One region of the Paenibacillus sp. MMS20-IR301 genome, then DNA from elsewhere that is predicted to be linked to it. Evidence: riboswitches for the same ligand, from Rfam matches in the RefSeq annotation. Region 1 holds a riboswitch; each other region holds the start of a gene.
The links. A riboswitch is a leader RNA that binds a small molecule or an ion and turns the genes downstream of it on or off. The one in region 1 is predicted to bind cyclic di-AMP.

Region 1 (4,727 bases):
TACTCCCCTGCGCTCCATGGCTAATGCAATCTTGGCAATAACCTTGCGGTCTACTGCAGAACCGCCCGTCTCAATCGTATCCGCTTCTACAGCCCGCTTAACGGCGACGGTATCGCTTTTTCCTTCAACCACAATTAATTCCTTGATCATCAATCATTACTCCTTACTCTGAACTCTAAAAACTTAATCCCGGAACACAAAAAGAAGAGGATTCGCTCCTCTTCTTTTTGGCTAAAGAATGTATAAGTGATGAGCGGCAGCTCTCCTAAGTTTCGTAAGTGCTACCAACACTATATCTTATAAACCGCTAATTTGCAAAAGGCTTCCGGTTAATTAAGCTCCGGCTTCACAGGTCCGATGACATAGACCGTCCGTGATTTGCGCCCGAAATTACGGGCGTGGCTCAGTGAATCGTAGTAGACATCCACCTTGTTGCCTTTGATGGCACCGCCGGTATCCTCTGCTCGGCGAAACCCTAATCCTTCAATGTACACCCACCAGCCAATTGGTATTACATTCGGGTCAACAGCTATAGTGCGGCCTTCCGTTACGCGTGTGCCGGAGGCAGTTTTTGTTCCAATTCCAGGCTCTTCCGAGGAATATGCCGTCATGGATACGTTTTTGATCATTTTTTTGTATTCGAAATCTACGCCCGCCTTGCTGATGACGTTGTTCGCGCTGACTTTAGTTGATTTGGAGGTAGTTGTAGATTTGGAAGTTTTCGTTGCGACAGTCGCAGCTACCACTGGCTTCGGAACCGCCTTGGTACCAACCGCAATAACCTTGTCTTTGGTCACCGTCTGGACTTCTTTGCCGACCATAGTCATGGAGGCCAGTTCACCATCCTGGTATATCTTCTCGATATGCTGGATGATTGCGCCCGGTTTGCCTGCCTGTGCAACTCTTACATCCCCCACGTACAGGGAGGGATCTGCGGTTTTAATGACCTTGAAAGGCAAGCTTACCGTCCGCTGTACCGTTTGCTTGGTAATACGGACAATCTTAACTTCCATGTCTGATGTAACTGCGGTATCAAGCGAAGGGAAAATCTTGTCGTTGCCCTCCAGGCTGTAGCCCAGCTTGGTGATGGCATCTCCGAGGGAATCTTCGGTGGTGTAAAGCGTCTTGGTTGCACCATCTGCAATAAGCGTAAGCTTCTGCGCACGGGTAATTACGACACGGTCGCCGTCTTGTATTTCATCACTAAGGCCAATAGATAATTCATCATGCGGCTGAAGCGAGATTTGTTCTTTGGCCAGCACATCACTGAGCAGCGCTTCGCGTGTCTCCAGTGTCTGCACTTTTCCGTCGATAACTAATACTATTTCTTTTTTGCTCGCACCGTGTACGTACAGCAGAATTAACAGTGCGATAACAATTGAGGCTGCACCTGCAAGTGAAAGTACGCGAGGATTCACTTGCTTCCACCGTAATGCGAAAGACCTGCTGGATGATTGCGAATCATGGGATACCTCTGGTTGGAATACGCCCACTCTTTCCATCCTCCTTACATAGCCCCGTCGTCCAAGTTATATCAAAGGTGACTGAATCATTTCTGACGAAACTAAGTTTGAGTTGCAACAGGATACGCCCGCATTGCTTCAGCGTTTCCTGCTCATGGATCGCCTGCCCGGCATAGCTTCTCCAGATACCTGTTATATAACAGTATGCTGGAATTTACACATTATTCAAAAACAAAAAAGCCTAAAAAGAGTTCTCAGAGGACTCTTTCGTGGCTTCTCCGGTGTCAAATAACGCGAGAATGTCTATGCACGAGGTTTCCTCTCTTACTTGCGCTTACGGGGTTAGCTGTCGGGTTCGGGCATAAGAGAGACGCCCTATCTCAGGTCACCCGCTCACGGCGGTTGCCCTCAAATTCACCCCAAAGACCACGTGAAGAAATCGAATAAAGTCTGCGGCACTTCTGTGTTGTACTCTATGTACGGGCATGCGGCAGGGCATTTATTGGTTCCCCCGTTCTCCATACGGAGACTCAGCGAGACGATCTATGAAAAAAAGTGACTGTCACAGTAACAACAGCTCACTGCACTGAAAAGATGATATCCTGTTTTGATGCATGTTGTAAAGGACGATTCAACCACGTTTACGCAAAAAAATGATTAAAATATTGTAATAATCAGCCGTTTGCCGATTAAAAAAGTTTAATATATCGTCTATACTTCATTTTTCACTGCTTTTTCTCCCGTTTTCAAACAATCCCAAATCGTTCCAGTGCGTTCGCATACGTTATTTCCGCTAATTCCTGTAAATCAATCCCTTTTATTTCCGCGGCAGCCTCAGCCACCAGCCTTACATGCGCAGACTCATTTCGCTTGCCCCGGAAGGGATGCGGAGTCAGATAAGGCGAGTCCGTTTCGATGAGCAGCCGGTCCAGTGGAGTCTGTGCCAGCACCTCCTTGGGAACCCTTGCATTTTTGAAAGTGATCGGTCCTCCGAAAGACAAGTGGAAGCCCAGGTCAAGGCACATTTTGGCACTTTCCCAGCTGCCCGAGAACGAGTGCATCACACCTCCGACCTCACCCGCTTTTTCCTCCCGCAGAATCCGGATTACATCCTCATGGGCATCACGGTTATGAATAGAGATCGGCATCTTCAGCTCGCGGGCCAGTCCGATCTGCTTGCGGAACACTTCATGCTGCACATCCTTCGGGGAGGTGTCCCAATAATAGTCAAGCCCAATCTCTCCAATTGCTACCACCTTGGGATGGCTGCACAGGGAAGCAATCCATTCGAGATCGCCGTCCTTCATCGTGATAGCATCCTGGGGGTGCCATCCAACTGCTGCATAAATATAATCATATTTCTCGGCGAGCTGCATCGTGGTTGGAATCGTTTCCCGGTTGAAGCCGATATTAATCATTTTGCTGACTCCGGAGGCCAGGGCTCTCTCAATCACCTCTTCGCGGTCCTCGTCGAACTGCGGAGCATCGAGGTGAGTATGCGTGTCGAATAACTGCATTACTGGTCATCCTTTCATGCTTGATTTCTATGATGAATTCCAAGCTTTTTCAGATTATTTGGCAAAAATATCAGCGATAGACGGCGGGAGCTGCGGAAGGGCTTTCTGCAGCTTATCCTGCGGAAAATAGAGGTGATATCTGCCACGGTGAATCCCGCTGATGGAGCGCACAATATCCGATACTTCAGAAATTTCCCGCAGCTTATCCTTCCGGTCAAGCAGCAGAATTTGTTTGCTGTCGAAACCGTCTCCCGGACGGAATACGTCATAAGGAAGATCTGTCGGAAAATCAATTTCCAGGTCGTAATCCGCGCATAGTCCTGCGCTGGTAAAGCTGCTGCGGATTTCATCAATGGTCTCCGAATCCAGATGCTCCATCTCCACATATTTATACAGTTTACGATGAATAAAACGGCTGCACAAGTCGCTTAAGATTTCATCGGCCTCCAGCGTCCATTGCATAAACGCAGTTTGCATGAGTGCCTCGTCCAGCAGCAGATACTGTTCTACCGTAACTTCACCCCGGAACAAATCATTTAACGGCTCAATCATGAACCGGAACGTGTAATTCTGCTGGATAAGCTCCTTCGCTCTGCGCAGAATCTGCCGCAATATAATTTCCGAGCTGCGGGTTACGGGATGGAAATAGACCTGCCAGTACATCTGATAACGGGACATCAGATAATCCTCGATTGCATGCATCCCTGACTCTTTCACAACAACCCGGCCGTCGTAGGGGCGCAGCATCCGCAGAATCCGGTCAATATCAATGGTTCCGTAGTTTACCCCTGTATAGTAAGCATCCCGCAGCAGGTAATCCATCCGGTCTGCATCCAGCGGCCCCGACACCAGATTGACAACAATTTCATGCTCATAAGTTTTGGAAATAACTGAGGCCACCTTCTGGGGAAAATCCTCAGATACATCACGCAGAATAGCGGTAATCTCAGTATTCTCCATAATAATCCGGCAGGTCCAATCCTCATGGTCCATTTCAAAGGCTTCTTCTATAGAATGAGAAAACGGGCCATGCCCCAAATCATGCAGCAGCGCCGCACACAGCGTAAGCAGACTCTCTTCAGGCATCCAATCCTTATAACCGCTTCGTTCAAACTGGGAAATAATCCGGCGGGTAATCTCGTACACCCCGAGTGAGTGAGAGAAGCGGCTGTGCTCCGCTCCATGAAAAGTAAGATATGAGGTGCCAAGCTGACGGATGCGCCGCAGGCGCTGAAATTCCCTGGTGTTGATTAGTCTCCAGATAATGGTATCCTGCACGTGGATATAATTATGCACCGGGTCCTTAAATACCTTTTCTTCGCTCAGCAGCTGCTTCATAAGGTTCAACTCCTTTTATTAATTTCAATAGAAATAGGATTGATTTAAAGCTATAATAATAAACAATGTCGCACTTTGTCGAATTATGACATTTTATACTTTTACAAATCGACAAATAATTTTCAGGCTTAATTATTGGATATTCGCTGCTCCAATAGCAGTATGATGGTATCCTTAAAAGTTTCCTTAAAATTCGCCTCAAAAAAGGTTGACTGTTTTGGGAATGGTTGGTATTATAAATATCATAAAACAGTGAACAATGTCGAATATTGACGCTTTTGATAATTGAGAGGAGCAACGATTGTAATGATGAAATCAACAGGAATTGTACGTAAGGTAGACGAGCTAGGACGGGTTGTTATTCCAATTGAATTGCGCCGCACACTGGGCATTGGAGAAAAAGATGCGC
Region 2 (4,727 bases), 3.3 Mb from region 1:
CCTCTGTCTGGTTCAAATACACTCCCAAGCTGATCCATACGGACGCCACAGCCTTTATTCGCTCAAAAAAGGTCATTGGGGAGGGCTTACGGACACGACGGCCCTTATCCGCGGCTTTTCATGGGCAAACTCCACTTTTCCGGTGAAATAACGGCGCTCATGTCCTTAAGGTCCGGCACTCCGGTACCTTTCCGCAGGCTTAACGTCTCTCATGTCCGTAACGCTATGTTAGTCCCTTGAATAACCGTTGCGTGGCTGGCTGCTTTTCTTAATGGAGGGCACATTCAACCCATTTACCTGCTATGGTGAACATTCTGTAACTCAGGAGGTCACAGTGCCCCTACATATCCCCCCGCCACCAACTCTCTTTTTTCTAAATTTTTTTAGTTCAATCTATATAGAGTACAGATAATTTCTGCTGCCGTGAGGAGGTATCTATTTATGCTTGAAAGTGTTATCTTTCCGGTACTGGTACCAAATCCAGGTGTAGTTATTGCCATGCACGCGTTAAAAAGTACAGAAACGCAGGCGGTACCCTTACTGGTGCTGAATGAGGAAGGGGAGTTATGGAGGCTTGAGCTGCATTCTGGGCTTGCGGTCAAGCTGCTGCAAGTGGATATTCCAGAATTTAATCCGCTGCACCCGCAGCAAATCGTTCTCTCTAAGGACGAACGGTATGCGGCTATTTCCAACCGGCTAGGCCAGCATGCCGCAGTCTATGATCTGCAGAGCCTGCAAGAGGTGATGAAGCTGTCCCGGGATGACTACCATTATACTACATGTACTTTCCCTCTGGCATTTGCTGAACTGGATCACCGGACCGTCCTCATAAAGGGTACTGAATGGAACAGACTCGATCTGGTCGACATGGATACCGGTGCGTTGCTGACTGACCGTGAGTCACCGGTATACGAAAGCGAAGACAAGCAGGCGACGGAACATTACCTGGATTATTTCTTCGGCAAACTGCATGTTTCACCAGACGGAGAATGGATTATTAGCACGGGCTGGATCTGGCAGCCTGTCGGGAGCATCCGTGCCTGGCATCTTCCATCCTGGAAGTCTAACTGCTGGGAGGCTGAAGACGGGCCGACTGTACATAACATATGGGAGTATACGGAGGACTGGGACTACCCCGTAACCTGGATAGATGATTATACCTTCGCGGTGTGGGGCAAAATTGAGACAGAAATGTATGATGAAGAGGATGGCGAGTTGGAGATTTATGGTGACGGTAAATCCGCTCCGGTACTGGCTTTATTTGATGTGAAAACTGGTGAGCGGAAGGAATTCTTCTTAAAAATGCCGGCAATCCGATTGACTTCAGATATAGAAGGCCTCTTTTACCCTCATGCCCAAATGGCACAGGTGCACGGTAAGCTCGTATTATGGGGGGCGATTCATGGCCTGTCCATCTTAAATCCCGATAGCGGTCATATAGAGTACTCTGAACAGACCTCACGCCCTGATCTATACCACGAATCTGCCGGCTTGTTCCTCCTGACGGATGTTTCCGGTTCTATTACCGGCCTGAAATTAAATCAATAGTTTTGACTTCAGCAAACTTTGCAGGTTATACTTGAACTACGCTTAATTTCCAGTATTTCCAGCTGGAAAGCGGGGGAACCAGTCAATTGGGGCGAATCATTGAGCTATGCAATGTAGGGTACCATCTTACCCGAGTCCGTCAGCTAACCTCGTCAGTAGTGGATGGGTCTGCTTTTTTATGTTTCTTATAACATGAGACCCTTGTGCTAAGGGTCTCTTTTTGTGTTTTTAAGAGAGATCCTGCTGGCTGCCAGTTTGGCTTTTTGACATCAAGGCTCCCAATGTCTCGCCATTATGAGAACAAAGGAGAGATTCATGTGCAAAAGGTACGTTACATAACCGACATTAACAAAATGGAAATGCTGCCCGAGGCGGAAAGATCCAGACTGAAAGAAATTACGGACAAGTTCGTATTCCGGGCAAACGACTATTACCTGTCCCTTATTAATTGGGAGGACCCGGATGATCCCATCCGCAAGCTCGTTGTTCCCGGAGAGGGCGAGCTGCTGGAGTATGGGGAATGGGACGCATCCGATGAGGAAGCCAACTATGTGGTTCACGGCTGCCAGCATAAATACCGGACCACTGCGCTCCTGATTGTCTCCGAGGTCTGCGGAGCCTACTGCCGCTACTGCTTCCGCAAACGGCTGTTCCGCAATGATGTCAAGGAAGCCTCCTCGGATGTTACCGCCGGAATCAAGTACATCGCTGCCCATCCGGAGATCAACAATGTCCTGCTCACAGGCGGCGACAGCCTGATTCTCTCGACCACCAAGCTGCGGTTCATCATTGAGAGCCTGCGGGCCATCCCGCATGTCAAGATCATCCGTCTCGGCTCTAAGCTGCCCGTGTTCAACCCGATGCGGATTTCCCAGGACCCCGAGCTGCTGGAGCTGATCCGCACCCATTCTACCGTCGAGAAGCGGATCTATATCATGGCGCATATCAATCATCCCCGCGAGATTACGCCTGAAGCCAAACGGGCCGTAAGAGATCTGCATGATGCCGGGGCCATTATCGTCAATCAGACGCCGGTGCTTAAGGGAATTAATGATGACCCGGCCGTTCTGGGTGAGCTGCTCGACCGCCTCTCCTGGGCTGGAATAACGCCATATTATTTCTTTATTAACCGCCCGATTGCCGGTAACCGTGAGTTCGTCCTGCCGCTTGAACAGGTATACCGGATCGTCGAAGAAGCCAAAGCGAGAACTTCAGGCCTTGGCAAAAGAGTCCGTCTCTCCATGAGCCATTCCTCCGGCAAAATCGAGATTCTGGCTATCGAGCAAGGCAAAGCCTATCTCAAATATCACCAGTCCCGGGATCAGGAGTACGGCAAATTCATGATCCTTGATTGCCCTGAGGATGCGGAATGGTTCGATGATCTTCCGGGTAACGAGCAGTACTGGAGCAGACCCGAAAAGAAGCCGGCGGCAACTTCAGCCTGTGAGCTGTTACAAGCGACTGTCAGCGCTAATTGAGGTTTAGTACGGAGATAACAGCAGCCCTGGTGATCAACATATCACCGGGGCTGTTCTGCCTGTGAATATCCGCCAAGTCTCACTAGTATAATGGATTATCTTGGGAGCTCTATGATATAATTTTACATTAGCAAAGCCTAACATATAGCAGCAATTCAGCAGAGGATGTGATACTGCAATGGCGAAAGGGAAGAAAAGCCCACCGGACCTGAATTCCGGCCAGGGCGGCAAGGATTACTCCAAATATTTCGATTTCAGCGACGCCAAGATTATAAGTGAGCAGGAAGGCAAAACTACCTACCGTATCAAAGGAAGAAACGTGCAGATCAACAGCCAGCCTGATTATAGGGAAGGCAAGCGCCGCGGCAAGGAAGAGATCGAGGTGCTGTACCATTTTGAGATTCTGCCGGAGATGGAGCATTTTGGCTGCGGTAAATTTTATCATATTACTACTTACGGCTGCCAGATGAATGAACATGATACCGAAACGATGAAGGGCATGCTTGAGCAAATGGGTTACCAGGCCACGCCTGACCGGAATAATGCAGATATTATACTGTTAAATACATGTGCCATCCGTGAGAATGCGGAGGATAAGGTGTTCGGGGAGCTGGGCCATCTCAAAAGCCTGAAGCTGGAGAAGCCGGGGCTCTTGCTCGGAATCTGCGGCTGCATGTCCCAGGAGGAAGGGGTAGTCAACCGGATCATGACCCGTTACGGGTTCGTGGATATGATCTTCGGCACGCATAACATCCACCGTCTGCCGGAGCTGATCAAGGAAGCGGTCTTCAGCAGGGAGCTGGTCATCGAGGTCTGGTCCAAGGAAGGCGACATCATTGAGAATCTGCCAAAGAAAAGAGAAGGGTTGCGCGCCTGGGTGAATATCATGTACGGCTGCGACAAGTTCTGTACCTATTGCATTGTACCGTTTACGCGGGGGAAGGAGCGCAGCCGCCGGCCGGAGGATGTCATTGCCGAGGTGCGGGAGCTGGCCCGCCAGGGCTTCAAGGAGGTTACGCTGCTGGGGCAGAATGTAAACGCCTACGGTAAGGATTTTACGGATATCGACTACACGTTTGGTGATCTGATGGACGATATGCGGGGGATCGATATTCCGCGTATCCGCTTCATGACTGCGCATCCCCGTGATTTTGACGATAAACTGATTCATGTGCTCGGTAAAGGGGGCAACCTGGTGGAGCATATCCACCTGCCGGTGCAGTCGGGAAGTACGGCGGTGCTGAAAAAAATGAGCCGCAAATATACGCGTGAAGCCTACCTGGAGCTGGTGCGTAAGATTAAAGCCGGGGTGCCGGATGCGGTGCTGACTACGGATATTATTGTTGGTTTTCCGGGCGAAACCGAGGAACAATTTGAAGAGACACTGTCGCTGGTGCGCGAAGTAGGGTATGATATGGCGTATACCTTTATTTATTCTGCACGTGAAGGTACACCTGCTGCTGCGATGGAAGACAATGTTCCGGCAGAGGTCAAAAGCGCGCGCCTGCAGCGCCTGAACGATCTGATCAAAGAGCAGAGCCGGCTCGGCAATGAGCGGATGCTCGGCAAGGTGGCAGAGGTGCTGGTGGAAGGCGAAAGCAAGAACAATTCGAATGTCCTCGCCGGACGGACCCGGGACAGCAAGCTGGTGCATTTCGAAGGCCCGGCGTCACTGGTCGGCACGATGGTGCAGGTGAGAAT
Region 3 (4,727 bases), 2.5 Mb from region 1:
TGAGCTTAGAATGCCAAAAACTCATGAAACGAGTGTACAAAGTACAATAGATTCTATTTTAGGGCTGATTTTGCTGTGATCTGCTGTACAAAGTACAATAGAATGAATTCTCTGCTTCCTTACTATTCAAAAGCTCAAGCTCACAGGAACCTGCAGAAGCGTTAGCGGCCGGAAGTCCAAATGTTCGCCGCAGTGACGAATAAAGCATAACGTTCAAACTTAAATGCGTCTTATAAGGAGGCTTCGGCCATGTTTAATATGATTATCGTGGATGATGAGGAACGGGCCCGGGTGGGCATCAGAACATTGATCGACTGGCAGGCCCACGGCATCAGCATTGTGGCAGAAGCCCGGGACGGACAGGAGGCACTGGAAATCTTAAGCAGCCATCCGGTAGATATTATGCTGACCGATATCCGCATGCCGCAGATGGACGGGCTGGAGCTGATTTCTGCCGTATCTGCGAAGTACCCGCATATCAAATCGGTCATTATGAGCGGGTATGATGATTTTGCCTACGCCCAGAAAGCCATCCGGGTCGGAGCCAGCAACTATCTGCTGAAGCCGAGCCGGAGACAGGAGATTCTGAATACGATTCTCGCCATCACGGAGCAGATCCGTTCAGAGAAGCTGGAGATTACTTCGCTTGAGCATCTGCGCCAGGGCTTCCGTGAGAGCCTCCCGCTCTTGAAGGAGAAGACATTAAGCCAGCTGATCCTGACCGAAAGCTCCTCCTACTCCCGGCTGCTGGCCAATCTGAAAATGAACAATCTGGTCTTCCCCTACATGATGTACGGGGTGATTCTGCTGCGGATCGACAACTTCCAGCAGCTGCACCAGAAGTATCTGCATGAGGACACCGAGTTGCTCAAATACGGCCTGAAAAATATCTGCGAGGAATCCCTGCCGGAGTCTATCGTATGTACCGCTTTTGAACATCAGGATGATATAGTCCTTGTGCTGAACACCGATGATCTGCTCGATCATGAAGAGTTAAGCGGCTATATCCGGATTATCCAGGATAATATCGCAAGCTATCTGAAGTTCACCGTCTCCGCCGGAATCGGCAGCCTGGATCATAACATCCAGCATCTGCGGCGTTCCTTCCTGGAGGCTTCACAGGCGCTTAACACCCGGAACTATACCGGCACCGGCAAAATCGTCGAGTTCAGCGGGGAGTTCGATGATGAATCCTCCCAGTCCTCCTATCCTCTGCATGAGGAGCAGGAGGTGCTGAAGGCTGTCCGCAGCGGCTCCAGCGAGGAAATCACCGAGATGCTGTCGCTGTTTAATGTGGCACTGCAGCCCGAAACCGTGTCGCGGGACCAGGTGATCAAATCGAGCTTCGCGCTGTTCTTCGCCCTGTACAAGCTGTGTATTGAGAACAACGTCAACGTGAATAAGGTGTTCGGGCAAAATCTGACCGAGCTGATTCATGTCCTGTCCCGCTCCAGTCTGGATAATATTTTCCAGTCGCTGCTGGAGACTGCCCTCAGAGTCAGCGAGCATTTGTCCTCCAAGAAGAACAGCAACAAGCTGCTTGAATCGGCCAAGCTGTACATCGAGCAGAACTATATGAAGGACATCAACCGCGAGATTGTCGCGCGGGAAATCTACATTACCCCGGGTTACCTTAGCCTGCTGTTCAAGCAGCAGCTCAAAATCAGCTTCACCGACTATCTGCACAAGGTCCGCATCGAGCGTGCCTGCCTGCTGTTCAAGGACCCGGGCATGCGGATTGAGGATATCGCGCTGCAGTCCGGGTACAATGACACGAAATACTTCTACCAGGTGTTCAAAAAGTATAAAGGTATCACCCCCAACCAGTTCCGCAGCAATGCGGAGTGAGGCGGTGTGAGGCGGGTAATACGGAGTGTGTGCCGCCTGCGGAAGATGTACCAATCATTGCGGGATCTCTGTCAAAAAAGTAAACAGGCTAGGCTCCTATTTGACCAAGATCCCTGAACGGGAAATCCAGCAGGCAATCCTCTACTTCCCGGATGCCGATCGCTCGAATGCATGCTGGTCTTGTAAAAACTCAAGCAGCAGCCTATTGAAGTGCTCGGGCTGGCACAGGTGGCTCGGGTACATCGCATCCTCAAGTATGGCTAACCGTGCAAACGAATATCGGGCCGCCGCCTTCTTCACTTGCTCCAGCACCCACTCATTCCGGTTGCCTGATACACAAAGAACAGGAATCTTCAGCCGCAGCGCGAACCCGCAGCTATCCGTGTGCCGCAGGGCCAGGCGCTGCTTAATAAGCTCCGTCGTCCGTTCATGCAATAGCTCACCCCTCAGGATACGGTAAGCTTCATACCATTTGTTGTACGTGATCCGCAAAGAACGGATGAACATTTCCGCCGGAAGATAGTGGGCCGCCCATGCGCAGATTTCCAGAAACTCCTTTACCTTACCGGCTGCCGCCGTATAATTACTATGAAAATAACTGTCTACCAAAACCATGTTCATAACCCGCTCCGGGTACTGATAAGCAAACTTGTGCGCCAGAACAGCTCCACTCGAACAAGCTACGATTACAGCCTTAGTAATAGATAACCCGTCCAGCAACCCTTTTAAATCCTCACATTGCGTGTCCACTATTCTGCTAATTTCCACATCCATTTTACCGGACTGCCCGTTCCCTCTCAGATCAAACAGAATCACTTTAGCCCGTTTGCTGAAATAATCTGCCTGCGGCTCAAACATACGATGCGAGGTCGAATGATCATGAAGAAAAACAATCGGCAGACCGCTGCCCGACACCTCATAGTATAGTGTGGTCCCATTAACTTCAATATGCGGCATTGCATATGACTCCTCTCTTGTACGCTTACGAGGTTAGCTGCCGGATTCGGGCTCAAGTGAGCATAGCCCTGCTCGAATTATTCGAGATTCACCCCAGATACCTGGTTCCCCCGCTCCCAATGTGGGATTCAGCGAATTATCATTATTTTGCAGGCATTTACTGATCCTTCTCGATAGAGGATTTCATATCATCCCGGACGCTGCCCCTCCATAAAGGGACCCCGGAACGGTAAGCAGCACGCCCGTTTAGATGACCTGCCACCGGAGAAGTAATGAAGACAAATAGAATCGCGAGCAGCAGCTTGATACTGATGGTACCGTCAGCGAACAGAAAGTACAGAAACGCACCTCCCAGCACACAGAGCACCCCGAATGTTGCACTTTTGGTGGCCGCATGCGAGCGCAGATACACATCGGGCAACCGGATCAAGCCAAATGCGCTGAGCCCGCAGAATATCGCGCCGAGCAGGACCAGAATTTTACCTATCAGTTCAAGTGTCATTTCTGTCTCCTCCTTCCTCTTCCATCACAATGCCGCGTTCAATATATCTGGCCAGCGCTGTTGTCCCAATAAAGGTAAGAATACCGATTACCAGAATGATTTCCAGAAAGTCCTGTGTATCCAGCAGCATGCAGATCACTGCAATCATTGCCAGAACATCAATTCCTATCGTATCCAGGGCGGCAACGCGGTCTGAACGGGTCGGCCCTGCCAGAAGACGGAATACGCAGGCCAGCAGCGCCAGCCCCAGAATTACCAGAGCAGCAGTCAATATGGGCTGGTTCATCCGCGGCTCACCTCCAGTATGGTCTGCTCAAAACTTTTTCGGATCTGGCTTGCCATCTCCTCTGCATCTTTAATATCAATAGCGTGGATATACAGGGTTGTTCCGTCTCTTGAGACATCCAGCGTTAATGTTCCCGGAGTCAAGCAGATCAGGCAGGACAGCAAGGTAACTTCCCACGCCGAGGTCAAGGCAGTCTCATAAGCAAAAATACCAGGGCGTATGTTGAGTTTCGGCCGGATAATATGACCAATCACTACAAAATTGGATACTGTCAGCTCACGGGCAAAGATCAGCAGAAGTTTCAGCACTGCCCATAAACGTCTAAGATAGAATGGCTGTTTCCGTGATTTCTGCATGACAAGTAAAAGCACAATTCCAAGCAGATACCCCACAATGAAGCTTCCACCGGAAATATTATTGTTCATGAACATCCACAAGAAAGCAATCAAAAGGTTAAGCACGATCTGCAGCATCATAGCCCTCTACTCCTTCATCACAGATTCAATATACAGTGCCGGCGAGGACAGAACTTCTCCAGCCTGTGATACATAGGTATATATCGCCTCAGATCCTATCCCCATTAGGATTACAAGCACCAAAAGGCATGCGGCAACGGCCGAAGAATGCTTCAACCTGACTTGTGGCAGTTCTTTCTCCGGTTCATTGCCCCAGAATGCCAGCCTGAATATCTTGATTAAGGAATACAGCACGAGGAAGCTTGATCCCAGACCAATGAGCGATAACGCCAGCATGCCGGCATCCAGAGCCCCGCGGATAATCAGAAGTTTACCAGCAAAGCCGCTAAGCGGCGGAATGCCCACCAAGGCAAGGGTCAGGATAAAGAACATCCAGCCGATGAGCGGATATTTTTTGATCATGCCGCCCATTCCAGCTAGGCGCTCTGTCCCTGCAGCGGTGATAATCATCCCGCCAAGCATGAACATCAGGGCTTTTGCCAGCATATCGTGCAGCAGATAGAACACCGCGCCGTTTAGTGAACCGGGGGTCCCGGCAGCAAGTCCGAAGATTACAAAACCTACACTAACAATAACGTTGTAATTCAAAATACGCGGAATATCGTTGTAAGCCACTGCCCCCAGGCCGCCAAGGATCATGGTGGCTACCGCCATCCAG
Region 4 (4,727 bases), 3.5 Mb from region 1:
CGGATAATGCTGCGGTACCGCGAACGGAGTACAATCAGCCGGACACCGGGATTCCATTCCTCCCACTTCTGTTCCATCTTATGAATCTCTTCCTCATCGAACCCTACATAGACAGCCACTACATTATCAGTCAAGGACTTTGCGTAGCTGATCGAATGCAGCACCGCGCGGGTTACGCCCGCAACGGGAACGACAACCGTACTTCCCTTGATGCAGGGCTTATCGGTAGCCGGGCAAATCCGCAGCTGATCGGCAATATTCATATAATGACGGTGAATCCGGTGGAACACAATAATGACGAGCGGCAGGAAGATGAAAGCCATCCACACGCTTGAGAATTTGGTAATAATGAAGATCAGGGTAATCGTCAAGGTGGTGAGCATGCCTACCGTATTAACCGCGAACTTGCTCTTCCAGCCTTGCGGCTTGGTTCTGAACCACTGCACCATCATGCCCAGCTGGGACAGTGTGAACGGGATGAATACCCCGACTGCATATAACGGGATCAGCCCTTCTGTATTCCCATGGAATGCTGCTACCAGTACAGCCGACAACACTCCGAGGAAAATAATACCGTTCGAGAAGCCCAGCCGGTCACCGCGGACCATGAAGGCATGCGGCAGATATTTATCCTTGGCGAACATGAAGGCCAGCAGCGGGAATGCCGAGTAAGCTGTATTAGCTGCCAGGAACAGGATCACTGCTGTAATCCCTTGAATGAAAAAGTACAAACCGCCGCGGCCGAAGGTCGATTCGGTAATCTGTGAGACCACCGTCGCCTTCTCATCCGGCATAATACCGTACCAGTAAGCCAGCAGCGTAATTCCAGTGAACATAATCCCGAGGATCAGACCCATCAGCATAAGGGTTTTGGCGGCATTTTTTTCCGCAGGAGCCTTGAAGTTAGGAATAGCATTGGAGACCGCCTCAACCCCGGTAAGTGCCGAACAGCCAGAGCTGAATGCCTTGAGCAGCAGGAACATACTGACATTCGATACCGCTGACCCGATCTCAGGCACATGCGCATGCGCACCGCCGGTCATATACTTGATGAACCCTGCGATAATCAGCACGAAGATGGAGACAACGAACAGGTACACCGGAATAGCTATGAAGGAAGCAGACTCGGTAACGCCCCGCAGATTGACAATTGTCAAGAGCAGGATTACAGAAACCGCAATTAATACACTATGATTATGCAGACTTGGAAAAGCTGAAGTGATCGCATCCGTACCCGCTGAAGCACTTACGGCCACAGTCAGAATGTAATCCACCAGCAGCGAGCCGCCGGCCAGAAGTCCGGTATGCACGCCCAGATTGCTTTTGGCAACGATATATGCGCCTCCGCCCTGCGGATAGGCAAAGATAGTCTGCCGGTAGGACATAATCAGGATAGCCAGCAGGCCCAGTACGGCTAAGGCAATTGGCAATGAGTACCATATAGCTGTAAATCCGGCAGCCACGAGTACAATTAAGATTTGTTCTGTTCCGTAGGCTACAGACGAGAGCGCATCAGAAGACAGGACAGCCAGTGCTTTCACCTTGGATAACTTTTCATGATCGAGTTCGTTCGACTTCATCGGACGTCCGATCAATAGTCGTTTTACCTTGCTTACCATCGTAGTAACAGTTCCTTTCTTGGTTGAGTTGAATCGGATATTCCGTGCGCTGTTTTCAAAGTGGATTTCATAAATGCAGGCACAAAAATAAGCATACGGAAATGATCCGCATGCTTAAGGGGTGCATGGTCATTATCCCACTGTTAGCTTACGAGGTTAGCTGGCGGATTCGGGCTGTGGTAGCCCTACGGTTCCGGGTATGTGACCCCGGTCCGATTCACCCCTTTGTCATGAAGACCAAGTGTGGTTCCCCCGTTTTTCCTTCCGAAAAATTCAGCGCATATTCAACTTCTCACAAGGACTAATATTAGTCTACAACAGGCTTTCCGTAAAGCGTTGAAACAAATGAAAAAAGAATGAAAAGCATCCAAAACAACCAAATCTAACATCCGGTATGTCTGGATCTTTCATTCTCTCTTATTATCCCATTATGGCGTGATTTTGCAGCATTTCTGCCTAACTATTTGTCCAAAATTAAAGGAAAAATCAATCTTATTATTGTGCCGGCAGCCTTCTTACTCTGCTGTATCCTCTTTACGTCCTGTCCAGAGCAAAATTGCGATTAAAGCAAACGCAATCAGGGCAAGCAAAGGAATCGTAATAAATCCGAAATAATTCAGATAATCCTTATTGCAGGGAACACCAATCGTACATGGAAGGACCTTGCTGAGTGCCGGTATTTTCTGTTCCGCATAGTGATAGATTGAGATACTCCCGCCAATCAGGCTAAGCGGAAGCACGTACGGAATGATGCGCTTATCTCCACGGTAGGTGGCGATCCCGAGCAGGAAGAGCTGCGGGTACATAAAGATGCGCTGGAACCAGCACAGCTTGCAGGGCTCATATTTCAGAACTTCACTAAGGTACAGACTCCCTGCCACAGCAATGACAGAGACAAACCAGGCCAGGTAGAGGCAGTTGCGCCGGCAAAAGGCAGAAAAGGCACTCACTGTGCAGTCCCTGCTTCAGCAGCCAGCTGGATCTGAGCGTCGATAGCTTCGATATTGAACGGTTCAGCTACCTTAACTCCATTGATGAAGATCGAAGGCGTTGTCGTGACCCCTGAGCTTCTGCCGAGTTCGATATCTCTTTCCAGTTCAGCGGAATAGGTCTGGTCTTCAATATCCTTACGCATCAAATCGTAGTCTACCGGCAGCTCCAGCTGCTTCGCCAGACTTACCAGATAATCCGTTGTAGCCCACTCTTCATTCTCATCGCCTTGGTTAGCGTACACTGCATCGAAGAATTTCCAGAAGGCTTCCTGGTCCTGATGATAGACAGACAATGCTGCGAGTGAGGCTGTTCTTGAATCATCACCGACAAAGGCCAGGTTGACGAAATAGAAGGCGGCTTTGTCCTGATTCACATATTCTTGCACAAGCTGCGGTTTAATTACCCCGGTAAACTGGGCACAAGCCGGGCATTTGTAATCTCCGAATTCCACAATTTTGACTGGGGCGTCTTCTTTGCCGAGCCGCGCCATCTCACTGTAATTGAAATTAACCGGATCTGCATTTGAAGCGGTAGTGGAGCTGTCCTTCGAGGCCAGGAGGAATAAGCCGGCGAAAATAATTACGACCAGTGCTACTGTACTCACGATCAGAATTCTCGTTTTCTGCTTCTGCTGCTCCTGCTCTGCCCTGCGTTTCTCCTGTTTGCTCATTTGGGGAACTGCGGCATTGTTCTTTTTAGGTTTGCTCAAAGAGAGTTCCTTTCCGTCCTTCAGGACTATCGTGATAAAAGATAAGTTACTTTCAATTATATAATTAAAATTCTCTCCTTGGCAAACCCTGAATTATACAGCTGCATTATCTGCCGGAAATCCGCTTTTCTTCTCCTGAGTGAATATCAGTTCCGCCGGTTGCTCCAGTGACTGCAGCATAATTCTGAACAGAAACCGGCTGCCGCCCCCTTCTGCCGGCTCGGCCCAGATTGCCCCCTGCATCAGATCAACCAGTTTTTTACAGATGGCCAGCCCCAGCCCCGTCCCCGGATATTTACGGGTATGCGTTGCATCCATTTGTGAAAATGACTGGAAAAGCAGCTGCAGCTTATCCGGCTGAATACCGATGCCCGTATCTTGTACAGTGAATTGCAGGCCTTGAGTAGCGCCGCGTATTCCATAGGATTCTACAGTAACAGTAACCGTCCCGGAAGGCGTGAACTTCACCGCATTGCCGATCAGGTTAATCAAAATCTGGCGGATGCGCGCACTGTCACCTACAAAGCCGGCGGGAAGATCTTCTTCGATCTCCAGCGCAAGCGCCAGCTGCTTGTCCCTCGTAACCACCGCATACATATCGATACATTCCTGCAGCAGTACCTTTAGATCAAAAGGCGCTTTATGCAGAACAAGGCTGTCTGCCTCCAGCCGGGAGATATCCAGGACATCGCTCATGACATGCAGGAGTGCATGGCTGCTGCTGCTCTGCAGCTTCAGCAGCTCCAGATGCTCCGGCCTGCTGATCTCCTCAGCCAGCAGCTGATTGATACCGATGATGCCGTTAAGCGGGGTACGGATCTCATGGCTCATGGTTGCGAGGAACTCGCTTTTCATCCTTGCAGCACTTTCCGCAGCATCCCGGGCCGTGATCAGCTCCTGCTGGTTGGCCATCTGGGCAGTCACATCCTCAGCTACGATATACACCAGATGCTCCTTGCCGTGAAGCAGCGGGAACACTGTCGCACTGCAGATCATCTGCTCTCCGCCTTTGGTCCGGACCTTCAGCTCAAGCTTCGAGGATTGCCCCCGCGAGGCTTGCAGGACCGCCTCATGAATCGCTGCAGCATCCCGGTCACTATACAGAATATGTTTATAATTCCCCAAATCCTCTCTGCTGTATCCGGTAGTATTGCGGAGGGCGGGATTGATACTGACTACCCTATGCCGGACCGGATCAATGCACAGCACCATATCAGGATTATGCTCAAACAATGCGATGTAACGCTGCTCATTGAACTCGGCTGAATGCAGCACACGCTGCCGGTCCCTGTACAGGAGCCCCAGCGTTGCCGCCACAATGAACAGGAAGGCTCCCCCCAGCAACAGACCAAGCTGGGAATCATCCATCAGCAGCGACTGTCCCGTATAACTGACCGAAACATCCG

Region 2: linked by a shared signal. The riboswitch ahead of LOS79_RS06500 (KamA family radical SAM protein) and the one ahead of LOS79_RS24950 (resuscitation-promoting factor) in region 1 are both predicted to bind cyclic di-AMP.
Region 3: linked by a shared signal. The riboswitch ahead of LOS79_RS02460 (alpha/beta fold hydrolase) and the one ahead of LOS79_RS24950 (resuscitation-promoting factor) in region 1 are both predicted to bind cyclic di-AMP.
Region 4: linked by a shared signal. The riboswitch ahead of LOS79_RS07330 (APC family permease) and the one ahead of LOS79_RS24950 (resuscitation-promoting factor) in region 1 are both predicted to bind cyclic di-AMP.

What each region holds. Positions count from the first base shown of each region.
Region 1 covers NZ_CP135275.1:5,837,209-5,841,935, forward strand. The annotation lists gene rnmV (ribonuclease M5) at 1-150, opposite strand, end outside; gene LOS79_RS24950 (resuscitation-promoting factor) at 330-1,493, opposite strand; cyclic di-AMP (ydaO/yuaA leader) riboswitch at 1,780-2,009, opposite strand; gene LOS79_RS24955 (TatD family hydrolase) at 2,210-2,980, opposite strand; gene LOS79_RS24960 (HD domain-containing protein) at 3,035-4,318, opposite strand; gene LOS79_RS24965 (AbrB/MazE/SpoVT family DNA-binding domain-containing protein) at 4,625-4,727, shown strand, end outside.
Region 2 covers NZ_CP135275.1:1,473,404-1,478,130, forward strand. The annotation lists gene LOS79_RS06495 (hypothetical protein) at 442-1,548, shown strand; cyclic di-AMP (ydaO/yuaA leader) riboswitch at 1,578-1,719, shown strand; gene LOS79_RS06500 (KamA family radical SAM protein) at 1,866-3,026, shown strand; gene miaB (tRNA (N6-isopentenyl adenosine(37)-C2)-methylthiotransferase MiaB) at 3,205-4,727, shown strand, end outside.
Region 3 covers NZ_CP135275.1:608,438-613,164, reverse strand. The annotation lists gene LOS79_RS02465 (response regulator) at 250-1,848, shown strand; gene LOS79_RS02460 (alpha/beta fold hydrolase) at 1,990-2,805, opposite strand; cyclic di-AMP (ydaO/yuaA leader) riboswitch at 2,813-2,949, opposite strand; gene mnhG (monovalent cation/H(+) antiporter subunit G) at 2,963-3,307, opposite strand; gene LOS79_RS02450 (Na(+)/H(+) antiporter subunit F1) at 3,297-3,593, opposite strand; gene LOS79_RS02445 (Na+/H+ antiporter subunit E) at 3,590-4,069, opposite strand; gene LOS79_RS02440 (Na+/H+ antiporter subunit D) at 4,076-4,727, opposite strand, start outside.
Region 4 covers NZ_CP135275.1:1,651,541-1,656,267, reverse strand. The annotation lists gene LOS79_RS07330 (APC family permease) at 1-1,619, opposite strand, end outside; cyclic di-AMP (ydaO/yuaA leader) riboswitch at 1,749-1,908, opposite strand; gene LOS79_RS07325 (disulfide oxidoreductase) at 2,135-2,569, opposite strand; gene LOS79_RS07320 (DsbA family protein) at 2,566-3,282, opposite strand; gene LOS79_RS07315 (ATP-binding protein) at 3,415-4,727, opposite strand, start outside.